2 regions of the Pseudarthrobacter scleromae genome follow, and region 1 is predicted to be linked to the other one. Evidence: riboswitches for the same ligand, from Rfam matches in the RefSeq annotation. Region 1 holds a riboswitch; the other holds the start of a gene.
What was found. A riboswitch is a leader RNA that binds a small molecule or an ion and turns the genes downstream of it on or off. The one in region 1 is predicted to bind glycine.
Positions count from the first base shown of each region.

Region 2: another riboswitch for glycine. It lies ahead of gcvP (aminomethyl-transferring glycine dehydrogenase); the one in region 1 lies ahead of gcvP (aminomethyl-transferring glycine dehydrogenase).

Region 1 covers NZ_BMKV01000009.1:11,127-25,989, forward strand. The annotation lists gene IEX33_RS18075 (elongation factor G-like protein EF-G2) at 1-436, shown strand, start outside; gene IEX33_RS18080 (MFS transporter) at 448-1,704, shown strand; gene IEX33_RS18085 (hypothetical protein) at 1,907-2,110, shown strand; gene IEX33_RS18090 (DUF4193 domain-containing protein) at 2,202-2,504, shown strand; gene IEX33_RS18095 (AMIN-like domain-containing (lipo)protein) at 2,797-3,345, shown strand; gene IEX33_RS18100 (APC family permease) at 3,438-4,994, opposite strand; gene IEX33_RS18105 (Dps family protein) at 5,217-5,696, shown strand; gene IEX33_RS18110 (MFS transporter) at 5,802-7,385, opposite strand; gene IEX33_RS18115 (TetR/AcrR family transcriptional regulator) at 7,453-7,992, shown strand; glycine riboswitch at 8,084-8,182, shown strand; gene gcvP (aminomethyl-transferring glycine dehydrogenase) at 8,361-11,294, shown strand; gene gcvT (glycine cleavage system aminomethyltransferase GcvT) at 11,306-12,463, shown strand; gene IEX33_RS18130 (L-serine ammonia-lyase) at 12,872-14,311, shown strand; gene IEX33_RS18135 (TspO/MBR family protein) at 14,325-14,863, opposite strand, start outside.
Region 2 covers NZ_BMKV01000005.1:417,769-432,631, forward strand. The annotation lists gene arsA (arsenical pump-driving ATPase) at 1-943, opposite strand, end outside; gene IEX33_RS15170 (NYN domain-containing protein) at 1,050-2,297, opposite strand; gene IEX33_RS15175 (hypothetical protein) at 2,418-2,738, opposite strand; gene IEX33_RS15180 (GOLPH3/VPS74 family protein) at 2,855-3,658, shown strand; gene IEX33_RS15185 (MBL fold metallo-hydrolase) at 3,738-5,084, opposite strand; gene IEX33_RS15190 (hypothetical protein) at 5,557-5,895, shown strand; glycine riboswitch at 6,021-6,118, shown strand; glycine riboswitch at 6,120-6,227, shown strand; gene gcvP (aminomethyl-transferring glycine dehydrogenase) at 6,280-9,132, shown strand; gene gcvT (glycine cleavage system aminomethyltransferase GcvT) at 9,143-10,276, shown strand; gene gcvH (glycine cleavage system protein GcvH) at 10,351-10,734, shown strand; gene glyA (serine hydroxymethyltransferase) at 10,731-12,068, shown strand; gene IEX33_RS15215 (L-serine ammonia-lyase) at 12,332-13,774, shown strand; gene lipA (lipoyl synthase) at 13,799-14,806, shown strand; gene IEX33_RS15225 (methylenetetrahydrofolate reductase) at 14,857-14,863, shown strand, end outside.

The DNA of each region.
Region 1 (14,863 bases):
AAAGGGCGTCCGTGCGCAAATGGAGAAGGGCGTGAGCGCGGGTTTCCCCGTGGTGGACCTGCGGGTCACCCTGACAGGAGGCAAGGCGCACAGCGTGGATTCCTCGGACGCAGCATTCCAGGCGGCGGGGGCACTGGCCCTGCGGGAGGCCGCGGCGGCCGGGCGGATCCAGCTGCTTGAACCGGTCTCGTCCGTGACCATCACGGTGGCGGACGAGCACGTGGGGTCTGTGATGAGTGACCTGTCATCCCGTCGCGGCCGGCTCACCGGCACCACGTCCTCGGGCGGGGGCCTGACTGAAATCGGCGCTGAAGTCCCGGACCAGGAGCTCCTGCGGTACGCCGTGGACCTGCGGGCGCTCACCGCCGGAACGGGGCGCTTCCGCCGCCGGTACCTGCGGCATGATCCCGTGCCTGCCAGCTTCAGCCTTTCGTAGCGGCACCTTCCATGAACGCGGCTGCCCGGAAGATCCAGCGCGTCTATCTCACGCTGACCCTGGGAAACACCCTGGCGGCCTCGTTCATCTGGGGAATCAACACCCTCTTCCTGCTGGACGCCGGGTTGACCAACCTTGAGGCCTTCGCCGCGAACGCCTTCTTCACCGTGGGCATGGTGCTCTTCGAGGTGCCCACCGGCGTGGTGGCGGACAGCTGGGGGAGGCGGGCTTCCTTCCTGCTGGGGACCGTCACGCTGGCCGGGTCCACCTTCCTGTACTTCCTGCTGTGGCAGTTCTCGGCCCCGTTCTGGTGGTGGGCCGGCGTCTCGGTCCTGCTGGGCCTGGGCTTTACATTCTTTTCGGGGGCTGTGGAGGCCTGGCTGGTGGACGCCCTGCGCTTTTCGGGATACGAGGGCGGGCTGGAGGTGGTGCTCGGGCGCGGACAGATGGTGTCCGGGGTCGCCATGCTCACCGGCTCCGTGGCCGGTGGGGTGATCGCCCAGGCCACGAACCTGGGGGTACCGTTCCTGGTGCGCGTGGGTGTGCTGGTGGCGATGTTCGCGGTGGCCTTCCTGCTTATGCACGACGTCGGCTTCACGCCTGAACGCTCGGCCCACCCCGTGCAGGCCACCCGGGCCGTCCTCAAAGCTTCAGTGGACGGGGGCCTCAAGCATCCGCCGGTGCGGTACATCATGCTGGCTGCGCCGTTTACCGAGGGCGTGGGCATCTACGTGTTCTACGCTCTGCAGCCCTACCTGCTGCAGCTGTTTGGAGATCCCCGGGCCTATGCCATCGCCGGCCTGGCGGCGGCACTGGTGGCAGGAGCGGACATCGTGGGCGGGTGGATGGCGCCGCGCATCCGCAAACTGGTCAAGCGGCGGACCAGCGTGCTGATCGCCACCAACATCGTCAGTGCAGTCATCCTGGTGGTACTGATGTTCACCACCGTCTTTTGGCTTGCCCTGGCGCTCCTGGCGCTGTGGGCAGTGGTGGCCTCGGCAGGGACTCCCGTGCGGCAGGCGTACCTGAACGACATGATCGCATCGAAGCAGCGGGCAACAGTGCTGAGCTTCGATTCCCTGATGGGTTCGGCAGGGGGAGTGGTGGTGCAGCCTGCGCTGGGCAGGGCTGCAGACCTCTACGGCTATCCGGCTTCCCTGGCCGTGGGCGGTGCGCTGCAGCTGATCGCTGCACCTTTTATCCTGCTCAGCCGCAGGCAGCGGCCGCCGGCGGACACGGCATCGGAGAGCACACCGGCGGCGCCCTAGCAGCAGCCGGGGCTACGGCGGACGTTCCGGTCAGTAAGAGTCCATCAGTTCGAGCAGCTAAGCCGCGTCCCTGATGTCATCGTGCCCGTACGGCGCCGCCCTGCTTTCCAGCGAGGAAGCGAGGCAGGGAAATCGTTATGGATTAACGCCGGCGAGACCGCGACGAAACGCGCCCACAACAATCGCTGCGTAGCTTTCAGGCATGATCGCAAACATTCCCGACCGGTTCCGCACGTGGCTCTTTGACACGTTTACCTACGAATCCGGCCAGCAGGCAGCCGATGCCATGGCTGATGCCACCCGGTGGGGATGGCTGCCGGCCCTGAGCGGAGTGGCGGTCGGGGGAGAACACGCCAGGCGGAGCCACAATGAATCCGTGGTCCAGGGCAGCGGAGTGTCCGGTTGAGCACACTATTGCGCCGGTAGCGGGATCATGCCCTAAACTGCTGCACTGAGGTGCCTGAAATGGCGCTGCGCAGCAACGAAAGTGAAACGCTATGGCTACCGATTACGATGCCCCACGCAAGCAGGAAGAAGAAACTCCGGCCGACTCGCTGGAGGCCCTCCAGGCGTCGCGTGGCGGCAACGCGCAGACCGCAGTCATTGACGTCGATGAGAACGACACCGCCGAAGGCATAGACCTGCCCGGCGCGGATCTTTCCAACGAGGAACTGACGGTCATTGTTGTTCCAGAGCAGTCTGATGAATTCACCTGCTCATCCTGCTTCCTGGTCCGCCACCGCTCCCAGGTTGCCCGCGAAAAGAACGGCATGAAGTACTGCCGCGACTGCGAAGGCTGACTCCTCCCGAACTTCCTGCGCCGGCGACCTCCAAAGGTGGCCGGCGCTTTTTCGTCTCCTGCCGCCGTCGTTATGCCGGTAACGGCAAGGTGCAGGAACAGCGCAACCACAGGTCGAAAACAGCCCGTATGGGGCCAAGGAAAGCCCGTTTTCCGCCCCGGATTTATGCGTGCGTGATGCGCGGCACCGCAGCCTAACGGTTGCGCGGCGAAGCGGCCACAGGCCTCGATCTGCGCCGGAAACGCTCCTACCCTTGAGCTATCACATCGCTCTACACATGGGTGGCCCCACAATGAAAAAGTTCTCCACCTGGCTCGCCGCCATCCTCATGGCCGCCGGGCTGGGAATAGTGGCACCGGGGCCCGCCTCGGCAACCACTTCCTATTGCGGGCTCGTCTGGGGGTCCCTGGCGAAAGCCGACCGGGACATGAGCACCGCCAACGTCACCAACGTCCGCGCGGGGCAGCACTACTGCTTCGACAGGATGGTGGTGGACCTCAACGGCCCTGCCGCCGGCTACACCGTGAGGTACGTTCCCCAAATAGTGCAGGACGGATCCGGGTTCACCATCCCGGTCCGGGGAAACGGGCGCCTGCAGGTGACAGTCAACGCACCCGCCTACGACGGGAACGGCAACTCCACCTATAACCCGGCTGACCCTGCCGAGCTCTCCAACGTGGCCGGTTACCAGACCTTCCGCCAGATGGTCTGGGCCGGGAGCTACGAGGGCTACACCAGCATTGGCCTGGGTGTCCGCGCCCGCCTTCCGTTCCGGGTCTTCACCCTGGACGGGCCGGGCTCGGGATCCCGCCTGGTGGTGGACGTGGCGCACTACTGGTGACAGGTGGCCGTAAACGGAAAGGTGCCGCTTCCCCCTGGTACGGGGGAACGGCACCTCTCCTGCGCCCGGGCTGTTGGGCTGGCCCAGGGTGACTACTCCGGCACCACGAGCGCGGGGGTATCCCGCTTGAGGGTTTCGCCGCGGAAGAAGCCGGGACGCACCCTGGCCATAATGAGCATGACGGCGGCGCCTGAGGCCAGGATGCCGACGCCGAGGACGAACACCAGGCCCACTCCAAAGATTTCCGAGCCGCTGCCGAATTCCGGGGCCCAGCTGTCCACTGCCGTCTGCAGGAACACTACGAACAGCCCGACCCCGCCCAGCACCGGGCACACCAGCCGGAGAACGAAGTGCCGCAGGCTGTCGAAGACGCTGTGGCGGAAGTACCAGGCGCAGGCCAGTGCCGTCAGTCCGTAGTAGAAGCAGATCATCAGTCCGAGCGCCAGGATGGTGTCGTTGAGGACGTTCTCGCTGAGCACATGCATTACCGCGTAGAAGCCCGCAGACATGATGCCGGCGGCAACGGTGGCGAAGCCCGGCGTCGCGAACTTCCTGCTGACGCGGCCGAACGGTGCGGGCAGGGCGCCGTAGAACCCCATGGCCAGCATGCTCCTGGAGGGGGACATGAACGTGGACTGCAGGGAAGCAGCCGAGCTGGACAGCACGGCAAGGGACATGAGGATGGCGAACGGACCCATGATGGGGGAGGCCAGGGCGGTGAAGATGTTCTCGTGGATCTCGGTATTGTTCAGGCCGTTGCCGGTATCCCCGACGCCGGCGAACATCATGGTGGCGATGCTCACCAGCAGGTAGATCGCCAGGACAATGAGGGCGGTGAGGGTACCGGCCAGCCCGGAGGTCTTCCGGCCGTTGGACGTTTCCTCATTGACCGTCAGGCAGACGTCCCAGCCCCAGTAGACAAAGATGGAGAGCGAGATGCCGGCGGCGATCTGCCCAAAAGTCTCGATCCTGGTGACGTCGAACCATTCCCAGCTGAACGGGATGGCGGTTTCAGACGAGGACCAGTTGGCAAAGGCCATGCCGACAAACAGCCCCAGGACCAGCAACTGGAATCCCACCAGGCTGTACTGGACCAGCTTGGTGGTGTGGAGTCCCCGGTAGCTGACCCAGACCGCCAGGGCCACGAACACAAAGCAGGTCAGCACGTTCAGTGCCTTGTTTGCTGACAGCTCAGCAAGTTCGGGTGAGCCGGTCAGCTGTGAAAGGAAGAGGTAAAAGAAGTCGACGGCGACTCCCGCGAGGTTGGAGAGCACAATGATGTTCGCGGCCAGCAGGCCCCAGCCTCCCATCCATCCCACCCAGGGGCCGAAGGCCTTGGTGACCCAGGTGAAAGTGGTGCCGCTGTCCGGGGAATCGGCATTGAGTTCCCGGTAGGCCAGGGAGACCAGGATCATGGGGATGAACCCGATCAGGAAGATGACAGGCAGCTGGAGCCCGGCTTCGTTGACCGTGGGACCCAGGGCGCTGGTGAGGGTGTAGGCGGGGGCAATGGTTGATATGCCCAGGACCACGACGGCGAGCAGGCCCAGCTGCCCGCCCTTCAGTCCTTTGGGGCTGATGCCGGACGTCCCCGGGGAGTGCGGCCCGGAACCGGCAGGGGATGTTCTGGTGCGGATGGTCTCGGTCATGGCACCACTTTCTGGAAGATGTTGAGACAACGGTCACTATATGAATGGCGTTCATTTAGTATGAGTGGATGTGACGCAGGACGCAAGGGGAAATATGAATGCCGTTCGTTTATGTCCGTGTTTCACAAATTAGTAAGCTCACTGAGAAATCCTCCGCCGACCGTCCCCAGCGCGCTGCGGTGCTGATAGCGTCGGGACTACTGGACCACTTGAGGAGGACGCATGAAAGCTTCACCGACACTGACCAACAACCTGCAGGCCGTGCTCGCCGACCTGATCGAACTGCACATCCAGGGCAAGCAGGCGCACTGGAACATCGTGGGAACCAACTTCCGCGACCTGCACCTGCAGTTGGATGAAATCGTGGACGCTGCCCGCCAGTTCGCTGATGACACTGCCGAGCGGATGCGGGCACTGCACGCGCTGCCGGACGGCCGCAGCTCCACCGTGTCCGGGTCCACGAGCCTGGCCCAGTTCCCTGAAGGCCTGATCAGCACCAAGGACGCGATCGAACGCATCGTCGCTGCCCTTGAGGCTGCCGTTGGCACCATGCGCAAGGTTCACGATGAAGTGGATGAAGAGGATCCCACCACTGCGGACCTTCTGCACGAGTTCATCGCCAAGCTGGAGCAGTATGCCTGGATGGTCAACGCGGAAAACATGAAGCCTACCGCCAGCGTTACGGCGCCGGACGCAAAGTAGCAGCGTCCGCAGCGAAGCGGAGTGCAGGGCGCCCGCAGCCGGAGGTGGAATCCTCCGGCTGCGGGCGCCTTTTGCTGTCCCGGGACGTGGTGGGCAGGGCACCTTTCAGCTGTCCGCCTTGGGCACTTTCCGAAGCACGACGGCGGCGAGGACTGCCGCCGTCGCCATCAGTACCAGCCCAATTCCTGCGGTGATGTGCACTCCCGAATCGAACGCGGCTGCCGCGGCCAGGCGCACGGCGTCTGCAAGGGGCTGCGGCAGCCTGGCCGCCAGCTCCATGGCGCCGGCGAGGGTCTCGCCGGCCTGCGCGGTTCCCGCGGTGGGGGCGCCTTCGGTGATGCCCGCCGGCAGCCGCAGGTTGTGCTGGTACGAGGCCGTAAGAATGGAGCCCAATACCGCGGTTCCCAGCAGTGCGCCCACCTCGTAGCCCGTCTCGGAGACCGCTGCTGCTGCGCCTGATTTTTCCGGGGGCGCACTTCCCAGGATGAGGTCGTTGGAGATTGTTTCGGCAGTTCCCACGCCCAGCGCGAGGATCAGCAGTGCGGCCAGTAGCAGTGAGGGACCCCCCGTGTGGCTGCCAAAGGTGACCAGGCTGTACCCCATGGCGCTCATCGCGAGCCCGGCCGCCACCACGAAGCCCGGCCGCATCTTCCGCACGGCCGGCACCGCGGCGAGCCCCGCAACAACGGTGGCCACCAGGGCCGGAATCATCGCCATTCCGGCGGCCGAGGGTGACATGCCCTCGATGAGCTGAAGGTGCTGGGCCAGGAAGAGGATGAACCCGTTGAAGGAGAACAAGGCCAGGACGTTGGCGGTGATCGCCATGCTGAAAACCCTGTTCCGGAACAGGGAAATGTCCAGGAGCGGGCTGTGCAGGCGCTGCTGGCGGCGGACAAACACAACACCCATTGCCACGCCGAACGCCATGGTCCCCAGCGCCGCGGCGCCTGGTCCTTCAGTGGCGAACTCCTTGATCCCATAGACCACCGGGGCCATGGTGAGCAGCGAGAGCAGGATGCTGGGCGCGTCCACCTTCCCCGGGGACGGGTCCCGGGATTCCGGAATGAAGGCGGGGCCCAGGACCAGGAGGGGGAGCATGATGGGCACTGCGACCAGAAGCACTGCTCCCCACCAGAATTGTTCCACCAGCCAGCCGCCAAAGATCGGCCCCAGTGCGGCGCCGCCCGAGAACCCTGCGGCCCAGACCGCGATGGCCAGCCGCCGCCGGTTGGGGTCCGGAAAGATGTTCCGGATCAGCGACAGCGTGGAGGGCATCAGCATGGCACCAAAGAAGCCCAGCGCGGCCCTGCCTGCGATAAGCCAGCCGGCGCTGGGGGCAAAGGCGGTGGCTGCTGATACCGCCGCGAAGCCAATGCTGCCGATGATCAGCAGCCGCCGGCGTCCGACTCTGTCGCCCAGGCTCCCCATGGCAACCAGGAGCCCCGCCAGCACCAGCGGGTAGGCGTCCACCACCCAGAGGAGCTGAACTCCCGAGGTGTCCAGGGCGCTCGCGATGGCCGGCAGTGCAAACGTCAGTGCCGTGTTGTCCACGGCCACCAGCAGGACTGGGAACATCAGTAGCGCCAGCGCCAGCCAGTCCCGCCGGCCTCCCCGGAAGCGGTTGCCTGCGGGCAGATTGGACGGAGCGGGGTGGAAGCTCTTGGGCTGGGAGGCGGCGGGCGGTGTCATGAACTTAACTGTACCGTCTGGACGGTATAGTTAAGAAATCGAATCCCGACCGTGCATGATGGGAACCATGGCCAGGAAACCCGTCGCGCGAGATGCAGTCCTCGATGCTTTTGAAGAGCTCCTTATCGACGTGGGGGAGCGGGCGGCCACCCTCGATGCGGTCGCCAGGCGGGCCGGAGTCTCCAAGGGCGGCCTGCTCTACCACTTCCCCAACAAGGAAGCACTGATCACGGCCACCCTCGAGCGGCTGGACCGGCTGGCAGGGGAGGATCTCGCCGCGATGGCGGCCGCGAAGGAAGGCGCCGCCGCGTACTTCATCCGGTCATCCCTCTGGTCCGACACCCCCATGGACCGCTCCTTTGTTGCTGCCACCCGCCTGGCGGAAGTGGCACATGAGGAGGCACGGCGCCGCTTCGCCGCGATCCAGCAGCAGTGGCTGGACCTCATCGGGAAGGACGTGGGTACGGCAATGGCCAAGGCGGTGCTGTACATGGGGGATGGGCTGTACTTCAATGCCATGTGGGAGAGCGGGCCGTCCGGTAACCCCGGGAACAGGCGGGAAGACGTGGAGGAACTCCTGGCGGCAGTGGAGCGGCTGAGGGGCTGACCGGCATTTGCCCGCGGGCCCGCAGCGTAGGAGAATTGCTCCATGTGTGGGCCGTCACCGGCAACCACAAACACTACAAATTAATAGCCTTTGATCTGCGGCGGGAGAGTTCTGCCAGAAGGTACAAGCAGGCGCCGTAGGAGCAATACCTCCCCAGGAATCTCACAGGCCCATGTACCGCCGCGGCGAGGCAACTCTGGAAAGCAGCAGGCTGCCGGCTCGGAGATCCGGTCCCGGAGATCCAGGCAGCTGTACTCACCGACGGTGCAAGCGCGGCCAGCCCAGGCAGGCCACGCGGAAACTCTCAGGTCCACTACAGAGCGGGGAGGGACACGAATCGATGTGGCGTACCCTGCGCCGCCCTATTTATGGAGTTCCTCGTGACTGTATCTTCGGCCTCCGCCACCCCGGCAACCGCCACCCATGCTTCTGCCGAACCCGCTGCCGCAGCCTTCGTTGACCGGCACATCGGCGCAAGGCGCCAGTCCGACGTCGACACCATGCTCAAGGCCGTGGGATACGACACCGTGGACGCACTGGTAGATACCGCCGTCCCCAAGGACATCCGGCAGGACTCTCCGCTGGAACTGGCAGGCGCGCTGAGCGAGGTGGAGGCCCTCGCTGAGCTCCGCAGGCTGGCCGCCAAGAACAAGACCGCCGTGCAGATGATCGGCCAGGGCTACTACGACACCGTTACGCCGCCGGTGATCCGCCGCAACATCCTCGAGGGACCGGCCTGGTACACCGCCTACACGCCCTACCAGCCGGAGATTTCCCAGGGCCGGCTCGAGGCGCTGCTGAACTTCCAGACCATGGTGCAGGACCTGGTGGGCCTGCCCATCGCCAACGCCTCCCTGCTGGACGAAGCCACCGCCGTGGCCGAGGCCGTGCTGATGATGCGCCGGGCGAACAAGGCCACAGGCCAGAATGCAGATGCCCGTGACGGCAAGACCGTGCTGGACGCAGACTGCCTGCCGCAGACCATCGCCATTGTGAAGGGCCGCGCCGAAGCGCTCGGCTTCGAGGTTGAGGTGGCGGACCTTTCCCAAGGACTGCCGGACGGAGCCATCAACGGGATTGTCCTGCAGCAGCCTGGTGCTTCCGGCCGGGTCTTCGACCACTCCGCGGTGATCGGCAAGGCCAAGGAGCGCGGCGCCCTGGTGACCGTGGCAGCCGACCTGCTGGCCCTCACCCTCATCACGCCTCCCGGCGAGCAGGGCGCGGACATCGCCGTGGGCTCCGCCCAGCGCTTCGGCGTCCCGCTGTTCTACGGCGGCCCGCACGCGGCCTACATGGCAGTCCAGAAGGGCCTCGAACGCTCGATGCCCGGCCGCCTGGTGGGCGTCTCCAAGGACAACGCCGGCGTTCCCGCCTACCGCCTGGCCCTGCAGACCCGCGAGCAGCACATCCGCCGCGAAAAGGCCACGTCCAACATCTGCACCGCGCAGGCGCTGCTCGCCATTGTGGCTTCGATGTACGCCGTGTACCACGGCCCGGAGGGCTTGAAGGCGATTGCGCAGTCCGCCCACACCCATGCCAGGACCCTGGCTGCGTCCCTCAAGGCCGCAGGCCTCGAAGTGCTGCACACCAGCTTCTTCGACACCGTCACAGTCTCCGTACCGGGCAAGGCTGCCGGAATCGTTGCTGCCGCCGAAGCCAAGGGCATCAACCTGCGCAGCATCGATGCCGACACCGTCGGCTTCTCCACAGATGAAACCACGACGCCGGACATTGCCGGCCGTGTCCTCGACGCTTTTGGCGTGAAGGCCCCCGGCGTCCCGGCCACGGCGAACGGCGACTCAGCCTTCGCGCTGGACAGCGCCGTCGAACGCTCCACCGACTTCCTCCAGCACCCGGTGTTCAACACCCACCGCTCCGAGACCCAGCTCCTGCGTTACATCCGCAAGCTTTCCGACCGGGACCTCGCGCTGGACCGCACCATGATCCCGCTGGGTTCCTGCACCATGAAGCTGAACGCCACGGCCGAGATGGAAGCCATTTCCTGGCCGGAGTTCGCCTCCATCCACCCGTTCGCCCCGGATTCGCAGACTGAGGGCTGGCGCGAACTCATTGCTGACCTGGAAGCGCAGCTGACGGAGATCACGGGCTATGACCAGGTGTCCATCCAGCCGAACGCCGGTTCGCAGGGTGAGCTCGCGGGCCTGCTGGCGATCCGCGGCTACCACCACTCCCGCGGGGACCAGCAGCGCAACGTCTGCCTCATCCCGGCCTCGGCGCACGGCACCAATGCCGCATCGGCTGTCCTGGCCGGCATGAGGGTGGTTGTCGTGGCGACCGCATCGGACGGCACCATCGACCACGCGGACCTGTACGCCAAGATCGAGGCCCACAAGGACTCCCTGTCCTGCATCATGATCACCTACCCGTCCACGCATGGTGTGTACGACGCCGACGTCCGCGAGGTCTGCGATGCCGTCCACGCCGCCGGCGGCCAGGTGTACATCGATGGCGCAAACCTGAACGCGCTTGTCGGTCTGGCGCAGCCGGGCAAGTTCGGCGGCGACGTGTCCCACCTGAACCTGCACAAGACCTTCTGCATCCCGCACGGCGGCGGCGGACCCGGCGTCGGACCCGTTGCCGCCAAGGCACACCTGGCACCCTTCATGCCCGGCAACGCCGCCACTTGGACCGAAGGCAACGACGTCCCCATCTCCGCCTCCAAGTTCGGTTCCGCCGGCGTGCTGCCCATTTCGTGGGCGTACGTGAAGCTGATGGGCGGCCAGGGCCTGACCGAGGCCACCAAGTCCGCACTGCTGGCGGCCAACTACGTCGCGGCACGGCTGAACGGCTACTTCCCGGTCCTCTACACCGGCGAAGCGGGGCTGGTGGCGCACGAGTGCATCCTGGACCTGCGCGAACTCACCGCCCGCACCGGCGTCACTGCTGAGGACGTGGCCAAGCGCCTCATCGACTACGGTTTCCACGCCCCCACGCTGGCGTTCCCCGTGGCCGGCACGCTGATGGTGGAGCCCACCGAGTCCGAGGACCTGGGGGAGATCGACCGCTTCATCGAAGCCATGACCGCCATCCGCAAGGAGATCGACCAGGTGGCCAACGGCGACTTCACCGTGGCCGACAGCCCGCTCCGGAACGCCCCGCACACCGCTGCCGCCGCCATCAGCAGCGACTGGGACCGCGCCTACCCGCGCGAGCAGGCGGTGTTCCCGGTGAAGTCACTCAAGCAGGACAAGTACTTCCCGCCGGTTGGCCGCATCGACGGCGCAGCCGGTGACCGGAACCTGATTTGCTCCTGCCCGCCGCTCTCCGAATTCGAAAACTGAGGACGCCTGCCATGACTGAGAAGCGCACCGTCCTCTACGACGAGCACACGAAGCTGGGTGCCTCCTTCACCGACTTCGGCGGCTGGCAGATGCCCCTTAAGTACAGCTCCGAACTGGCCGAGCACCATGCCGTCCGGAACTCCGCAGGGCTTTTTGACCTGTCCCACATGGGCGAGGTCTGGGTCACCGGGCCGGAGGCTGCCGCGTTCCTGGACTATGCGTTGGTGGGAAAGATCTCGGCCATGGCCGTGGGCAAGGCCAAGTACTCGCTGATCTGCACTGAGGACGGCGGCATCATCGACGACCTCATCACCTACCGCCGCCCTGCGGCGGATACCGCAGGAGACGGGACGGACCGCTTCCTGGTGGTTCCCAACGCAGGCAACGCGGACGTAGTGGCCGCGGCCCTGGCCGAACGTGCAGCCGGGTTCAACGTCCGGGTGGACGACGCCTCCGCGGCCACCTCGCTGATCGCCGTCCAGGGTCCCAGGGCACAGGAGCTGCTGCTGCGCCTTGTCCCGGCTGCACAGCATGGCCTGGTCACGGAACTGAAGTACTACGCCGCCGTGGAGGTTCCGTTCCTCGTGGGAGGCGCCGGGAAGGAGCTCCTGCTCGCCCGCACCGGCTATACCGGTGAGGACGGCTTCGAGATCTTTGTGGCGAACGACGACGCCCCCGCCCTGTGGCAGGCACTCGCCGCCATCGCGGAGGATGGCGAGCTGACGCCTGCCGGGCTGGCTTCGCGCGACTCCCTCCGCCTTGAAGCGGGGATGCCGCTGTACGGGAACGAGCTCTCGCTGCAGGGTGACCCCTTCGCCGCCGGACTGGGACCCGTCGTCGCGCTCTCCAAAGAAGGCGACTTTGTGGGAAAGTCCGCCCTGGCCGCCAAGAAGATGGCCGGAGCCGGCTCCACTGGAGGCCGCAGGCTTGTGGGACTCAAAGGACTGGGCCGGCGCGCCGGCCGCGCACACTACCCCGTGCTCAAGGACGGCAAGACCGTGGGCGAAGTGACCTCCGGACAGCCTTCGCCCACCCTGGGGTACCCGATCGCCATGGCGTACGTCGATGTTGAGTTCACCCAGGCCGGCACGGTATTGGACATCGACCTGCGAGGCAAAGCGGAGCCGTTCGTCGTCGTCGATCTCCCGTTCTACAAACGCTCCACATAGGCCTGGAATCACAGTGGCTCCGGGGCCACCGGACCGGACAGTTTCACGCGTGCCCTGGGCCCACGCCGTCAGGGTTCCCTGGCCGAGCTTGCGAGGCTAGGGAGACGGTGGGGAGCACGCTTCCGGATACCTGTCCCACAGGGGCGAGGTCAAGGCACCTTGGGCACGGACACGAGGCCGCTTCCTGCACGGGCAGGAGCGGACAACGTTTGTGTGTTGGTTTCCTCCGCCCATGCCGGGTCGCGGAGGTTGTCTCCTGCTTGCCTTGTCGCTTGGTGACGGAACCCTGGATGGCTGGGGGATTCCGGAAGCGTGCGTCAGAGCGACGAAGGAGCAGCACGCGGAGGAATTCCGCAGCCATCCACCCAACCGACCACGCACCCAACTCAGTTTTAGTAAGGACAAGTAATGGCTGTTGGCGTCTTTGATCTCTTTTCTATTGGGATCGGTCCCTCTTCTTCCCACACTGTGGGGCCGATGCGGGCTGCTGCTGTGTTCGCGGAGGAGTTGAAGGCTTCGGGGGTGCTGGCGGGGGTGGCGTCGTTGCGGGTGGATTTGTATGGGTCGTTGGCTGCGACCGGTCACGGGCATGGGACGATGACGGCCATTTTGCTGGGGTTGGAGGGTTTCCATCCGGAGTTGATCCTGCCTGATGAGGTGGAGGAGCGGCTGGCTGCGATCGCCGAGACCGGGACCCTTCAGCTGGCCGGTGCGGTGGCGTTGCCGTACGGGGTGAAGGATATGGTGCTGCGGCCCTTGACGGTTCTGCCCAGGCATACGAACGGGATGACGTTCACGGTCTCTGACGCCGGTGGGCGGGTGTTGCATGCGGCGACGTTCTTTTCGGTGGGTGGCGGGTTCATTGTCCGTGAGGGTGAGGAGGACGCGGCCCAGCTGGAGCTGGAGGAGTCGAAGAAGGAGCTGCCGTTGCCGTTCCGGACCGCTGCGGAGTTGTTGGGGCACTGCCGGGTGACGGGCCTGGGCATCAGTGAGGTGATGCGGGTGAACGAGGAGGACAGCCGGTCACCGGAGGAAATCCGCGAAGGCCTGCTGCACATCTACTCCGTCATGGAAGGCTGCGTGGCCGCGTCGCTGAAGCGGGAGGGTGTGTTGCCGGGCGGGTTGAAGGTCCGGCGCCGTGCCCCGGACTGGTATGACCGGTTGCGGAAGGAAAGCGCCCGGCCCGGCGGCGCCGGTGACGAGAACGGGGCCGGGGACGAGTTCCATGATCCGAAGTATTGGCAGGAGTGGGTTAATTTGATTGCTCTTGCGGTGAATGAGGAGAACGCGTCGGGGGGCCGTGTGGTGACGGCGCCGACGAACGGGGCTGCGGGGATCATTCCGGCGGTGCTGTATTACGCGCTGCATTTCGCACCCGGCATGGAGAACGCGTCCCAGGAGGACCGGGATGACGTCGTGGTGCGTTTCCTGCTCGCCGCGGGTGCGGTGGGGGTGCTGTACAAGGAGCAGGCGTCGATTTCGGGGGCTGAGGTGGGGTGCCAGGGTGAGGTGGGGTCGGCGTCGTCGATGGCCGCTGCGGGCCTGGCTGAGGTGATGGGCGGGTCTCCGGCGCAGGTGGAGAACGCGGCGGAGATCGCGATGGAGCACAACCTGGGGTTGACGTGTGATCCGATCGGCGGGCTGGTCCAGGTCCCGTGTATCGAGCGGAATGCCATTGCGGCGGCGAAAGCGATCAACGCGGCGAAGATGGCGCTCTGGGGTGACGGGTCCCACCGGGTGTCGCTGGATGAGGTGATCGTGACCATGCGTGAGACCGGCAAGGACATGAGCTCCAAATACAAGGAAACGGCCATGGGCGGCCTGGCCGTCAACGTCGTCGAATGCTGACAGCACTAACCCTTCAGTTGTGGACCGCTGCCCACCAGTTCAAAGTGGACGCGAAGACCAGCCAGGCGATGTAGGGCATCAGCAGCAGTCCCGCGGTCCGGCTGATGGGGCCGAAATAGAGCACCGTCACCGTGACCGCGGCGATCAGGGCCACAATAATGGCCATGGCCAGCCAAAGGGCAGCCGTACCCAGAGCTGGATAGAGGCCGAAGAACACCGGAGTCCAGGCGAGGTTCAGGCCCAACTGGACCGCGTAGGCCGTTAACGCAGGCCTGGTCCTGGAAGTCCGCTTCCGCCAGACCAGCCAGGCAGCCACCGCCATGGCTGTGTAGAGCAGTGTCCACACCGGGCCGAAGAGCCAGTTGGGCGGGGACCAGGGTGCTTTGTCAGCTGTGGCATACCAACCGTCCACGTTGTCCACGGTAGAGAATCCGCCGAGCCCGGCCACCAGGAAGGATGCCACCAGGAATCCGGCCAGCACCGCTGCCTGAACCCGCGCGCTGTACGGCTGGTCGCTTCCATCCGGCGGGGATGACAACTCTTCACGGTTCG
Region 2 (14,863 bases), on a different contig from region 1:
CGAGCGGTGCGTCCTCGATGTCAATGGCCGACGACGGGCCCTCTTCAGCATCCGCGCCGGACGTATGATCTACCAGGGATTCGAGCGCCGTAATGCCCACCATGTTGCCGGGCTTGAGCTCGAGGACATCGCGGGGGAGCCCCGCGACCACCCCGGGAATAGCCGCCATGGCCGCGGCCTCCCGGGCACGCAGGGCTTTCGCCAGCTCCTCCTCGCCGGCGGACCCGGGCAGGACGCCGTTCACCACGAGGTACCCGCCGCGGATGCCGATCTGGTTGAGCTCAAGGTAGGTCCGCTCCACCTCCTTCAGCGACGACGGCTGCGCCCGGGTCACCAGGACAAGACGGGTGCGCTGGGGGTCAGCGAGGGCCTGGACCGCCCTGGCATACACCTCCTTGTGCTTGTCCAGCCCGGACAGCGGACCCAGGCAGGACGGTTCCCCCGCACCCGTGGCAAGGAAATCCGTCCACGAGCCGGGCAGCTGCAGCAGGCGGATGGTGTGGCCCGTCCGGGCCGTATCAAAAATAATGTGACCGTACTCCGCATAGGCCGCATCGTCCCCGAGCAAGCTGGTGAACTCGTCGAAGGAGGCCACCTCCGTGGTGCAGGAACCCGAGAGGCTCTCCGCCACGCCGGCCAGTTCGGTCTCCGGCAGGACTCCCCGGACGGGGGCGAGGATCCGCTCCCGGTAAGCCTCCGCTGCCTGTTCCGGGTCGATTTCCAGGGCAGAGAGGCCCGGCACCTCCGGAATTGCGGTGACGGTGTTTCCAACGGTCAAGCCGAAGACCTGCCCGATGTTGGACGCGGGGTCGGTGCTGACCAGCAGCACCTTCCGGCCGGCCCGGGCAAGCGAGAGCGCCGACGCGCACGCCACGGAGGTCTTGCCCACCCCGCCTTTGCCGGTGAAGAACAGGAAGCGCGGCGGGTTGTGGAGGAACTTCATGCACGCCAGTCTTTCAACATGCTGGGGACTGCCCCAGAGCCGAACGTCCCTGTGCTGAACATACGCGGTGCCCAGCCCACCAGAAGCCGAAACCGCCGTCGTCCGCTTAAGCCTGTCCGTTCTCCAGCAGCCCGCCGCTCGCCCAGCGCCGCACCGCAGCCTTTTCGCCGGCGTCGAACTCCAGCAGCGCCACCCGGCAGAGTTCCTCCACGTTGGCCGTCCACGCTGCCGCCAGTTCCGCCGCCGTCGCCTTGTCACTGAGCTGGAAATTGGCGTAGGCGAGGCCCTGCAGGACAAAACTGACCGCGTTGCGGGAAACCGGCTGGCCGGCGCTGACGCAATCGTCCCGCACCTGCCGGGAGAGTTCGGTGCGGTTGAGCGCCGGCTGGTCCCGGAGCCGGGCTGCCATGGCCGTGAAGATCTGCCGGAACTGCGCGGCGGAAAGCGCCGGGACGTCCGTCACCCGGGTGACCTGCTCCTCGACGCCCGGCTGGAGGTCCGCCGGCACGGGAAGGTCCTCGCTGGAGAACCGCTTCGCGTCCCACACCCAGCCGCCCTGCGCTGCCGAATACTCCACGTCCTTGCCGATCTGCGAGACCCACGTCCCGAACTTCCCGAAGCCGCCCCAGTCCGTCTTGAGCGAGGGGTCGGCCGTGAGCGCCCGGTGGGCCACCATCGCGCCCACCACCGGTCCCGGCGCGGACCGGACGAAGTCCAGCACCTCGCGGATGCCAGGGGAGCTGGCCCTGGTTTTCGCCTTGGCAGCGGCTGGGGCCTGCGGCTGCTTCGGGGACGCCACGGCGTGGATGGGTTCAACGGTGGTGCCGTTGAGGATGGCCACGAAGTCGTGCGACTCCACCACATGGTCCGCCATCTCCCGGTAGGCGAAGGCCACGGCGCCGGCAGCGATCACGGTGGTCATCCGGTCGGCGGCCCGGAACCGCTGGATCAGGGACGTGAAGTCGGCATCGGCCGAGGCGATGAAGAACTCCTCGATCCCGCCGCTGCCGGACAGTGCGTCCATCGCGTCCAGCACCAGGTTGATGTCCGTGCTGCTCTTGCCCCGCTGGGTCAGCGACGGGCAGTCGATCACGCGGAAACCGGCCCGGGTCCAGTAGGTCCGGTACTTCGAGTACACCATCGGGTTCAGGTAGCAGTTGCGGATCAGGAACCGGCGGGTGCCCTCCCCGGCTCCTCCGGCTGACAAGGCGTCCGCCCAATGCTTGGGGTCCTCGGCAAACCGCTTGGCTGCCAGCGGATCCAGGGCCTGCAGGCCTGTGAACACATTGTCGAAATCAACAAACATCGCAGCCCGGATGCCGGGACGGCGGGAGGGGGAGAGTGCCTCGTTCATTGGCTTAGTGTGCCAGCATCGCGGGGCGCGGGCACCCCCTCCGGGTGCGACACGCAAGCGGACGACGGCGGGAGGTTCCGCCGTCGTCCGCTTCCCCCTTGGCTATCTTGTTCGCTCCACTTAAGCGCTGAGGTTCCAGTGGACCCGGATGGCCTCCGCAATGGGTGCCTCCTTCACGTCGACCCGGAAAGCGACGGGCGCGGTGCCTGTTTCCTCGATGACGGCGTCACGGTAGACGCGGCCGCAGGAGGGGCACAGGGTGTAAAGGTCCTCGTCCGCGGGCCACTCCGCCAGCTCCGGCGGGGCAGGGGCATCTCCCGAGTGGACGGGGATGCCCTGCGCGTTGGCCTGAATAAGACCGTCCGTGCTGACGGTGTTCCCGCAGACGCAGGTGATGGTGGTGACGTCATGGCCAACCACCCCGGCGGTTTCGGTGTCCACGGCGGCCTCCGCGGCGCTGGAAGGGACGTTGCGGTACCAGCTTAAGCCCGCAGATCCGCGAGAAAACAGGTATTTCGGCCGTAGCGGGTGCCGCCGTGCGGGCGCACCATGGTGCCATGAACGCGGAAACACCCCAAACGGTTGAACTGAGCCTTCCCCAGGCCTTCCTCCTCCTGGCCACCGATGACAAAGACGGCAAACCCGAAGTTCCGGTGTTCGCACTCAGAACCACAGTGGCAGGGGCAATCCTGGCCGAGCTGGACCTCGTCGGCGCCATCGAGCTGCAGGGCAAGCACGTCCGGGCTACCGGCGCCACACCTGACACGGAGCTCCAGCACGAGCTGGAGCTCATCCGCGGCAAGTCACGGCCGCACAGCGCCAGGCGCTGGGTCTCCATGCTGGAAGGCCGTGCCCAGACGCAGCGCATCTACGAGCAGATGGCGTCAGCGGGCATCGTGGAACACGTCGGCGAGAAGCACCTGGGCCGGTTCCGGGCCGCGCGGTATCCGGAAAAAGACCATGCCCCCGAGGCCGCGCTGCTTGAAAAGATCCGGGCGGCACTCAGGGCTGCGCCGTCCGGCCTCCAGCCGCCGGACACCGGCGCGGCCGAGGACGCGGCGGCTGCGGGCACAGGACCGGAAGCCGCCGCTGTTGGCGGAGCGGCGGAGGGCACAGGGCCGGACGCCGCAAGGCCGGGGGCCGCGAAGCCCGGAACCACGAGGCCCGGAACCACGGCGCCCGAGGCCAGGACCATAGCGCTGATCGCCCTGATGCAGGCGGCCGGGCTGCTCGGCAAGCTCTTCCCGGAGGCGGACCGGGTCCGGGCCAGCGAGCTGGCCAAGGACTACTGGCCGTCCCGCGCGGTGGAGGATGAACTCCGCATGATCAGGCTGGCGGAGGAGGAAGCCGCAACCCTGTAGGCCGCAAGCCTGTAGGCGGGGCATAAGGCAAGCGGACGACGGCGGGACGTGCCGCCGTCGTCCGCCCACCCTCGCCGGATCACGCCAGCGTTAGGCCGGCTTTCTTCACGTCGCGGAAGCTGGCCTCGATGTGGACCACGTCGCGGCCGGCGCGCTGAAGGAGGCTCGCAGCCACGGCGGAGCGGTAGCCGGAGCCGCAGTGCACCCACAGCCGTCCGGCGGGGACCTCGTCCAGGCGCCGGAGCAGCTCATGGAGCGGGATGTTCACTGCGTCCCGGATATGGGATTTTGCGAACTCGTCGGTGCGGCGGACATCGAGGATGGGATCGTCCTTGGGCCTCTGCAGCACCTCCTGCCAGCCGACACTGTCGTAGGAGGAGGTTGCCGCCCCGGGCGCAAGGTCCGCAGGTCCGGCGCCGATGGCCGCATCCGGTTTGTCGATGCCGATGCGGGACAGGTCACGGATGGCGTTCTCCACGTCCTGGCGCGCGCCCACGAGCGTCAGCTGTTCGTCCCAGGGCAGGACCCACCCCAGGAAGGCGGTGAACTGCGTGCCGTCGCCGTACTCGAAGCTGACGCTGCCGCTCAGGTGGGTGTTGGCGAAGGCCACCCGGTTCCGCAGGTCCACCACCCACTCGCCCCGCCCCAGCCGGGACACCAGCTCATCCTGGTCCAGCGAGTCGGGCAGGTCCAGATCCGGCGCGGTGGGGCCCGCCATGTTGATGGGGGCCATGTGGGCGTAGTAGGACGGATAGGCCGTCAGGTTGTGGATCAGCTCGCGGACAAAGTGGTCCTCGTCCGGGTCCGTCAGGGCATGGTTCCCGCTCAGCTGCTCGCCGATGGTGGAGGATTCCGCCCCGCTGGCCGGGCCCGACGAGCAGAAGGAGCCGAAGCCGTGGGTGGGGTAGAGCCCGGCGTCCTTACCCGCTTCATCCACCAGCCGCCGGACCGACCTGTACTGGTGGTGGGTGAGCGGCACGGTGTCTTCCTCGCTGACCAGGTCGGTGCGGCCCACGGAGCCGTAGAGCAGGCTTCCACCGGAGAACACCGCCTGGCGGTCACCGTCCGTCACGATGTAGGAGAGGTGGTGATGGGTGTGCCCCGGCGTGGCCACGGCCTTGAGGACCATCCGTCCCACCTGCACCGTGTCTCCGTCCGAGATCGGCTGGCGGCTGTACGGGACGTGGTCCGCTGCGTTGACCAGGTAGGCGGCGTTGTGGTCACCGGCGAGCTGCAGCCCGCCGGTGACGTAGTCGTTGTGGATGTGCGTCTCGGCCACGTGCGTGATCCTCACCCCGGCGTCCGAGACCGCCTTTTCCACCCGGTCCGTGTCCCGCTGGGGATCGATGACCACGCCCACCGCGCCGTCGTGCACCAGATAAGTTCGGTCGCCCAGCTGCGGCGTTTCGATCGTGATGACTTCCATGCCGGGTTCCTCCTTGAACGGGTGTCAGCCTGATCGCCACGTTACCCCCGGGCGCCCGGTGCCGGTACCCCGGTGGCCGGGACGGCTTCCTTATACCCCTAGGGGTATTATATAGTGGGCTCATGACGCATCGGTGCGTCAGTCAACGAACCTGCAACGAAGGACCTGTTATGTGCCGTGTGGCCACCTGCCAAAAATGTTCCAAGGCCACGTGGGCAGGCTGCGGCAACCACGTGGACCAGGTTATGAAGAACGTCCCGGAGTCCCGCCGCTGTACCTGTTCCACCGCGCCGGCTCGGCCATCGGCCACCCAGTCGGGCGCCGGGTTTGGATGGATCGCCAAGCTGTTGGGGCGCTGAGGATAAAACGGAAGCGGACGACGGCGGGAGGTTCCGCCGTCGTTCGCCTGCTTCAGGCGGCGCCCACCTGAAGTGAGGGCCTGCTGGCCGGCCGCCCGGCTAGACTCGCCTGCATGGGGGACAACAGCACACCTGACGAGCGCGAAGGCGCACCTGATGAACACGAATCGCGGAAATCGGCCCGGCTGCCGGGTGTGGTCCTGCCGATCGCAGGGCTCGTGGTCCTGCTGGTGGGGTGCGTGGTGGCCTGGCTCAACAGGAACACCTATATCGGCTGGTTCGCCTACGCGCCGCTGAGCAACCAGCCTTTCTCCGGCACCGGGATGGCGTTCCTCAGCCCTGGGACGCAGGCGGGCCTGGCAATCGCCGTCGTTGGCCTGCTGCTGCTCGCCTTTTGGGCGGGCTACCGAACCGGCAGGAAAGCTGCACCAAAAACTCCTGGCCAGTTCTAAGCCCAAGCGGACGACGGCGGCGCCTCCCGCCGTCGTCGTCCCGCCTCTGCGGGTCCCGAAGTTTGGATCCCGGCGCGCATCTTGGTATCCTGTGAGTCGTGTCACCCACCAGTGGCACATGCTTATGATCTGCGGCGGGAGAGTCCTGCCGGTACGTTCAGCAGGCGCCGTAGGAGCAAATCCTCCCCAGGAATCTCTCAGGCCCACGTACCGCCGCGGCAAGGCAACTCTGGAAAGCAGTCCGGGCAACCGGGCTCACCGACGGTGCAAGTGGCGTCCCGCTGAACAGCAGGGCAACGCAAAACTCTCAGGTCCAATACAGAGCGGGGAGGAACCCGAATCAACGTGGTGCTAAGGCGCCACCTGAATTATGGAGTTCCCCTCATGACGGTTCACTCGTCCCCAACCACCTTCGCAGACCGCCATATCGGCGCTCGCCGCCAGTCGGACATTGACACCATGCTCAAGGCCGTCGGTTACGACAGCCTCGATGGCCTGGTGGACAGCGCGGTCCCCGACTCGATCCGACAGGACAAGCCGCTCACCCTTGAGGGCGCCCTGAGCGAAGTCCAGGTCCTCGCCGAGCTCCGCAAGCTCGCCGGCAAGAACAAGATGGCCGTGCAGATGATCGGCCAGGGCTACTACGACACCGTGACCCCGCCGGTGATCCGCCGCAACATCCTTGAAGCCCCCGCCTGGTACACCGCCTACACCCCGTACCAGCCCGAGATTTCCCAGGGCCGGCTTGAGGCGCTGCTCAACTTCCAGACCATGGTCCAGGACCTCACCGCGCTCCCGGTGGCCAACGCCTCCCTCCTCGACGAAGCCACGGCCGTGGCCGAGGCCGTGCTGCTGATGCGCCGCGCCAATAAGAACAAGACCGTGAAGGACGGCAAGACTGTCCTGGACGCCGACCTCCTCCCGCAGACCATCGCCATCGTCCTGGGCCGCGCCGAGGCCCTCGGCTTCGAGGTGGAGGTCGCCGACCTCACCAACGGACTTCCAAACGGCGACATCAACGGCGTGGTCCTGCAGCAGCCCGGCGTCTCCGGCCGGGTCTGGGACCAGTCCGCCGTCATCGCCGAGGCCAAGGAACGCGGTGCGCTGGTCACGGTCGCCGCCGACCTGCTGGCCCTCACCCTCATCACCCCTCCCGGCGAGCAGGGTGCGGACATCGCCGTCGGCTCCACCCAGCGCTTTGGCGTGCCGTTGTTCTTTGGGGGACCGCACGCCGCCTACATGGCCGTCCGCGACGGCATGGAACGCACCCTCCCCGGCCGCATCGTCGGCGTCTCCAAGGACAACGCCGGCGTCCCCGCCTACCGCCTGGCCCTGCAGACCCGCGAGCAGCACATCCGCCGCGAGAAGGCCACGTCCAACATCTGCACCGCGCAGGCACTGCTGGCCATCGTCTCCTCCTTCTACGCCGTGTACCACGGCCCCGACGGGCTGAAGGCGATCGCCGAAACCGTCCACAACAACGCCCGCGCCCTGGCCGCCACGCTGAAGCATGCGGGCCGCGAGCTGGCGTCCGAGACCTTCTTTGACACGATCACCGTCCGCGTGCCCGGCAAGGCCGCCAAGGTCATCACCGCCGCCGAAGCCCGCGGCATCAACCTGCGCCTCATCGACGCGGACACGGTTGGCGTGTCCGTCGATGAAACCACGACGCCGGAGGTCCTCTCCGCGGTGGCCGTCGCCTTCGGCGCCGGTCCGGTGGTGTCCGGCCAGGGCTTTGAACTGCCCGAATCGGTGCTGCGTACCTCCACCTACCTGCAGCACCCGGTGTTCAACACCCACCGCTCCGAAACCCAGCTGCTCCGTTACATCCGCCGCCTCTCCGACCGGGACCTGGCGCTGGACCGCACCATGATCCCGTTGGGTTCCTGCACCATGAAGCTGAACGCCACGGCCGAGATGGAAGCCATTTCCTGGCCCGAGTTTGCCTCCATCCACCCGTTCGCCCCGGACTCCCAGACTGAGGGCTGGCGCGAACTGATTTCCGGGCTGGAAGCCGACCTCGCCGAGATCACCGGGTACGACCAGGTGTCCATCCAGCCGAACGCCGGGTCCCAGGGCGAGCTCGCCGGGCTGCTGGCGATCCGCGGCTACCACCACTCCCGCGGGGACCAGCAGCGCAACGTCTGCCTCATCCCGGCCTCGGCGCACGGCACCAACGCCGCGTCCGCCGTCCTGGCCGGCATGAAGGTGGTGGTGGTTGCCACCGCTGCGGACGGCACGATCGACCACGCCGACCTGGAAGCCAAGATCGAGGCCCACAAGGACGTCCTCTCGGCCATCATGATCACCTACCCGTCCACCCACGGCGTGTACGACTCCGATGTCCGTGAGGTCTGCCACGCGGTCCACGCCGCCGGGGGACAGGTGTACGTTGACGGTGCAAACCTCAACGCTCTTGTGGGCCTGGCGCAGCCGGGCAAGTTCGGCGGCGACGTCTCGCACCTGAACCTGCACAAGACCTTCTGCATCCCGCACGGCGGCGGCGGACCCGGCGTCGGACCCGTTGCTGCCAAGGCACACCTGGCACCCTTCATGCCCGGTGATGCAAACAAGGCCGCCCATGAAGCCGGGCATGGCGTTGCGATTTCCGCTTCGCGTTTCGGTTCTGCGGGTGTGCTCCCAATTTCCTGGGCCTACGTGAAGCTGATGGGCGGGACCGGCCTCACCGAGGCCACCAAGTCCGCACTGCTCGCGGCCAACTACGTCGCGGCACGGCTGAACGACTACTTCCCGGTCCTTTACACCGGCGAAAGCGGCCTGGTGGCGCACGAGTGCATCCTGGACCTGCGCGACCTGACGGCCCAGACCGGCGTCACCGCGGAGGACGTGGCCAAGCGGCTCATCGACTTCGGCTTCCACGCCCCCACGCTCTCCTTCCCGGTGGCGGGCACGCTCATGGTGGAGCCCACCGAGTCCGAGGACCTCGCGGAGATCGACCGCTTCATCGAAGCCATGATCACCATCCGCAAGGAAATCGACCAGGTGGCCAACGGCGACTTCACCGTGACCAGCAGCCCGCTGCGCAACGCACCCCACACGGCCGCCGCCGTCGTCTCTTCTGACTGGGACCGCGCGTACCCGCGCGAGCAGGCAGCCTTCCCCGTGTCCTCCCTCCGGCAGGACAAGTACTTCCCGCCGGTTGGCCGCATCGACGGCGCCGCCGGTGACCGTAACCTGGTCTGCTCCTGCCCGCCGCTGTCCGAATTTGAGAACTAAGGATTTCCCGATGACTGAGAACTACACAGCGCTCTATGAGCAGCACAAGCTGGCCGGCGCCTCCTTCACCGACTTCGGCGGCTGGCAGATGCCCCTTAAGTACAGCTCCGAGCTGGCCGAACACCACGCCGTCCGTAACGCCGCCGGCCTGTTCGACCTCTCCCACATGGGCGAGGTCTGGGTCACCGGCCCGGACGCCGCAGCCTTCCTGGACTACGCCCTGGCCGGCAAGCTGTCCGCCGTGGCCGTGGGCAAGGCCAAGTACTCGCTGATCTGCCAGGAAGACGGCGGCATCATTGACGACCTCATCTCCTACCGCCGGAGTGAAGAGAAGTACCTGGTGGTTCCCAACGCCGGCAACGCGAAGGTGGTGGCCGCTGCCCTGGCCGAGCGGGCCGCCGGCTTCGATGTCACCGTGGAGGACGTCTCCGCCGAGACCTCCCTCATCGCCGTGCAGGGCCCGAACGCCGAAGCCATCCTCCTGACGCTGGTCCCCGCCGAGCAGCACTCCCTGGTGACTGAGCTGAAGTACTACGCGGCCGTCGAAGTAGGGATCACCGTCAACGGCGCTGTCCAGGACCTGCTCCTGGCCCGCACCGGGTACACCGGCGAGGACGGCTTCGAGATCTACGTCCCGAACGGGGACGCCGCCGGCCTGTGGGAAGCGCTGCTGGAAGCCGGTGACGGCCACGGGCTCATCCCCGCCGGCCTCGCCTGCCGCGACTCGCTCCGCCTGGAAGCCGGCATGCCCCTCTACGGCAACGAGCTTTCCCGCGAGGGGAACCCCTACGCCGCAGGCCTGGGCCCGGTTGTTTCGCTGGCCAAGGAATCCGACTTCATCGGCAAAGCCGCCCTCGCCGAGCTCAAGGCTCGCGGTGCAGGCTCCACGTCCGGCCGGAAGCTGGTGGGCCTCAAAGGCCTGGGCCGCCGCGCCGGCCGCAGCCACTATCCGGTCCTCAAGGACGGCAACGTCGTGGGCGAGGTGACCTCCGGCCAGCCTTCACCCACCCTCGGCTACCCGATCGCCCTGGCCTACGTCGACGTCGAACACTCAGAACCCGGCACCGCCCTCGACATCGACCTCCGCGGCAAGCCAGAGCCCTTCGAAGTAGTAGCCCTCCCGTTCTACAAGCGCCAGAAGTAACGCTCTCTCATTTGATGCGCGTTTTGACCAAACGCTCTCTCACTTTTCACACACCAGATTGAAGGAAACACACCATGGCAAAAGTTGTTGCTGAACTGAAGTACTCCGCCGAGCATGAATGGGTTGCTGCTGACGGATCGGGACCCGCCAACATTGGTATCTCCGCCGTGGCTGCCGAAGCCCTGGGCGACATTGTGTACGTGGACCTGCCCGAGGTCGGCTCCGTCGTGACCGCGGGAGAGACCTGCGGCGAGGTGGAATCCACCAAGTCCGTCTCCGACCTCTACGCCCCCGTCACCGGCGAGGTTGTGGAGATTAACGACGACGTCGTCTCCGACCCCGCGCTGATCAACAACGATCCCTACGGCGCCGGCTGGCTCTTCAAGGTGGCCGTCACCGAGGAAGGCCCGCTCATGTCCGCTGCAGAATACGCGGCAGCCAACGGCGGCGAGCTGTGAGCGCCGCGGGCGCAGGCGCCGGCACAGTGGCCGCCGCATTTGAGCAGGTGGTCTCCCTGTCCCTGGACGCGGACCTCTCCACCCTGGACCCCGAGATCGCGGCAAAGATCGACGACGAACTGACCCGCCAGCGCGACGGGCTGGAGATGATCGCTTCCGAGAACCACACCGCCGCAGCCGTTATGCAGGCACAGGGCTCGGTGCTCACCAACAAGTACGCCGAGGGCTACCCGGGCAAGCGCTACTACGGCGGCTGCGAGCACGTTGACGTCATCGAACAACTGGCCATCGACCGCATCAAGGCACTGTTCGGCGCAGAATTCGCCAATGTGCAGCCGCACTCCGGCGCGCAGGCGAACGCCTCGGTCATGCACGCGCTGATCAAGCCGGGCGACACCATCATGGGCCTGAATCTTGCCCACGGCGGCCACCTCACCCACGGCATGAAGATCAACTTCTCCGGCAAGCTCTACAACGTGGTCCCTTACGGCGTCCGCGAGGACACCCACACCGTGGACATGGCCGAGGTGGAACGCCTGGCCCAGGAAACCAGGCCTGCGCTGATCGTGGCCGGCTGGTCCGCCTACGCCCGGCAGCTGGACTTCGCCGAGTTCCGCAGGATCGCCGATTCCGTGGGCGCCTACCTGATGGTGGACATGGCGCACTTCGCCGGTCTCGTGGCCGCCGGTCTCCACCCGTCACCGGTGCCGCACGCCCACGTCACCACCTCCACCACGCACAAGACCCTCGCCGGTCCGCGCGGCGGCATCATCCTGACGAACGACGCCGGCATCGCCAAGAAGATCAACTCGGCTGTGTTCCCGGGCCAGCAGGGCGGCCCGCTGGAGCATGTCATTGCGGGCAAGGCCGTGGCCTTCAAGATCGCGGCGTCCGAAGAGTTCCGCGAGCGTCAGGAGCGCGTCCTGGCTGGTGCCCGGATCCTGGCCGAGCGCCTGGTCCAGCCCGACGTCACCGCCAAGGGGATCAGCGTGGTCTCCGGCGGCACCGACGTGCACCTTGTCCTGGTGGACCTGCGCAACTGTGAGCTTGACGGCCAGCAGGCCGAGGACCGGCTCGCGGACATCGACATCACCGTCAACCGCAACGCCGTCCCGTTCGACCCCCGCCCGCCCATGGTCACGTCCGGCCTGCGCATCGGCACCCCCGCCCTGGCCACCCGCGGCTTCGGCGAGGCCGCCTTCCGCGAGGTTGCGGACATCATTGCCGAGGCATTGACGGCCGACGCCGGGACGGACCTTTCGGGGCTGCGTCACCGCGTCGAGGAGTTGGCGAAGGCCCACCCGCTCTACCCGGGCGTCGCACCACTGTCCTGAGGCTGGTTCCGGAGCCGGCGGACCGGACATTTTCACGCGTGCTGCTCCTTCGTCGCTTTGACGCACGCTTTCGAAAAGTCCGGCTCCTCCGGCCCCTCTCGGGGAGTCGCCTTGGTGACATGCCCGCGGAGTGGGTGGGGCATCCGGCAGCGGGCGTCTAAGGGAGCGTCACGTCCGCTCAGCGGGCGTCTACGCGACCGAGCCCGCAGAGGATGTCCTGCCTACTCCATCCCGACCACTTGTTTTAGTTAGGAACCACGCACATGGCTGTTGGTGTCTTTGATCTGTTTTCGATCGGTATTGGGCCTTCGTCGTCTCATACGGTGGGGCCGATGCGGGCTGCTGCTGTGTTCGCGGGGGAGTTGAAGGCTTCGGGGGTGCTGGCGGGGGTGGCGTCGTTGCGGGTGGATTTGTATGGGTCGTTGGCTGCGACCGGTCACGGGCATGGGACGATGACGGCCATTTTGTTGGGGTTGGAGGGGTTTCATCCGGAGTTGATCCTGCCGGATGAGGTGGAGGAGCGGCTGGCTGCGATCGCCGAGACCGGGACCCTTCAGCTTGCCGGTGCGGTGGCGTTGCCGTACGGGGTGAAGGATATGGTGCTGCGGCCCTTGACGGTTCTGCCCAGGCATACGAACGGGATGACGTTCACGGTCTCTGACGCCGGTGGGCGGGTGTTGCATGCGGCGACGTTTTTCTCGGTGGGTGGCGGGTTCATTGTCCGGGAGGGTGAGGAGGACGCGGCCCAGCTGGAGCTGGAGGAGTCCAAGAAGGAGCTGCCGTTGCCGTTCCGGACCGCTGCGGAGTTGTTGGGGCACTGCCGGGCGACGGGATTGGGTATCAGTGAGGTGATGCGGGTGAACGAGGAGGACAGCCGCACCCCGGAGGAGATCCGGGCGGGGTTGCTGCATATTTACTCGGTGATGGAGGGGTGTGTGGCGACGTCTTTGAAGCGTGAGGGTGTGTTGCCGGGCGGGTTGAAGGTCCGGCGCCGTGCCCCGGACTGGTATGACCGGCTGCGGAAGGAAAGCGCCCGGCCCGCCGGTGAAGACCCGGAGGGTGAGGGCGCGGACACCGAGTTCCATGATCCGAAGTATTGGCAGGAGTGGGTTAACTTAATCGCCCTGGCCGTGAATGAGGAGAACGCCTCCGGTGGGCGGGTGGTCACCGCGCCGACGAACGGGGCTGCGGGGATCATTCCGGCGGTGCTGTATTACGCGCTGCATTTCGCACCCGGCATGGAGAACGCGTCCCAGGAGGACCGGGATGACGTCGTGGTGCGTTTCCTGCTCGCCGCGGGTGCGGTGGGGGTGCTGTACAAGGAGCAGGCGTCGATTTCGGGTGCTGAGGTGGGGTGCCAGGGTGAGGTGGGGTCGGCGTCGTCGATGGCCGCTGCGGGCCTGGCTGAGGTGATGGGCGGGTCTCCGGCGCAGGTGGAGAACGCGGCGGAGATCGCGATGGAGCACAACCTGGGGTTGACGTGTGATCCGATCGGCGGGCTGGTCCAGGTCCCGTGTATCGAACGGAACGCCATTGCGGCGGCGAAAGCGATCAACGCGGCGAAGATGGCGCTCTGGGGTGACGGGTCCCACCGCGTCTCGCTGGACGAGGTGATCGTGACCATGCGCGAGACCGGCAAGGACATGAGCTCCAAATACAAGGAAACAGCCATGGGCGGCCTCGCCGTCAACGTCGTCGAATGCTAGTCGAAGGCAAAAGGAAGAACACTAATGACATTGGCACCTGAAGGCCGGAAGCTTTTGCGCGTTGAACAGCGCAATTCTGCTGTTCCGGTGGAGCGTAAGCCGGAGTGGATCAAGGCGAAGGTCCAGATGGGCCCGGAGTTTGTCCAGCTCAAGAACCTGGTCAAGAAAGAAGGCCTGCATACGGTGTGTGAGGAGGCCGGCTGCCCCAACATTTTCGAGTGCTGGGAGGACAAGGAAGCCACGTTCCTGATCGGCGGGTCCGAGTGCACCCGGCGCTGTGATTTCTGCCAGATCGATACCGGCAAGCCCTCCCCGGTGGACATGTTCGAACCCACCAAGGTGGCCCGCTCCGTGCAGGCGATGCAGCTGCGCTATGCCACCGTCACCGGCGTGGCCCGGGACGACCTCGAAGACGAGGGCGTGTGGCTGTACGCCGAGACGGTCCGGAAGATCCACGAACTGAACCCCGGCACCGGCGTGGAACTGCTGATCCCGGACTTCTCCGGCAAACCCGAGCACATCAAAGCGATCTGCGATTCCAAGCCCGAGGTGTTCGCGCACAACGTCGAGACCGTGCCGCGGATCTTCAAGCGGATCCGACCGGCGTTCCGGTACGAGCGGTCCCTGGATGTGATCACGCAGGGCCGGAACCTGGGCATGGTCACCAAGTCCAACCTGATCCTGGGCATGGGCGAGACCCGCGAGGAGATCTCCGAGGCCCTGCGGGACCTGCACGAGGCCGGGTGCGACCTGATCACCATCACCCAGTACCTGCGCCCGAGTGAGCGGCACCTGCCGGTGGACCGGTGGGTCAAGCCGCAGGAATTCGTGGACCTCCAGGACGAGGCCACCGAGATCGGGTTCCTCGGCGTGATGTCCGGGCCGCTGGTCCGTTCCTCCTACCGCGCCGGGCGGCTCTGGGCCACCGCGATGCGGAAGAAGGGCTGGGAGATCCCCGCCGAACTCGCCCACATCGAGTCCTCCGGCAGCACCCGCCAGGAAGCCAGCTCCCTGCTGGCGGCCACTGCATGACGGGATAGCCACCGCTGAAGCCCCTGAAAACTGAAGCAAAGACAGGACCAATGATGT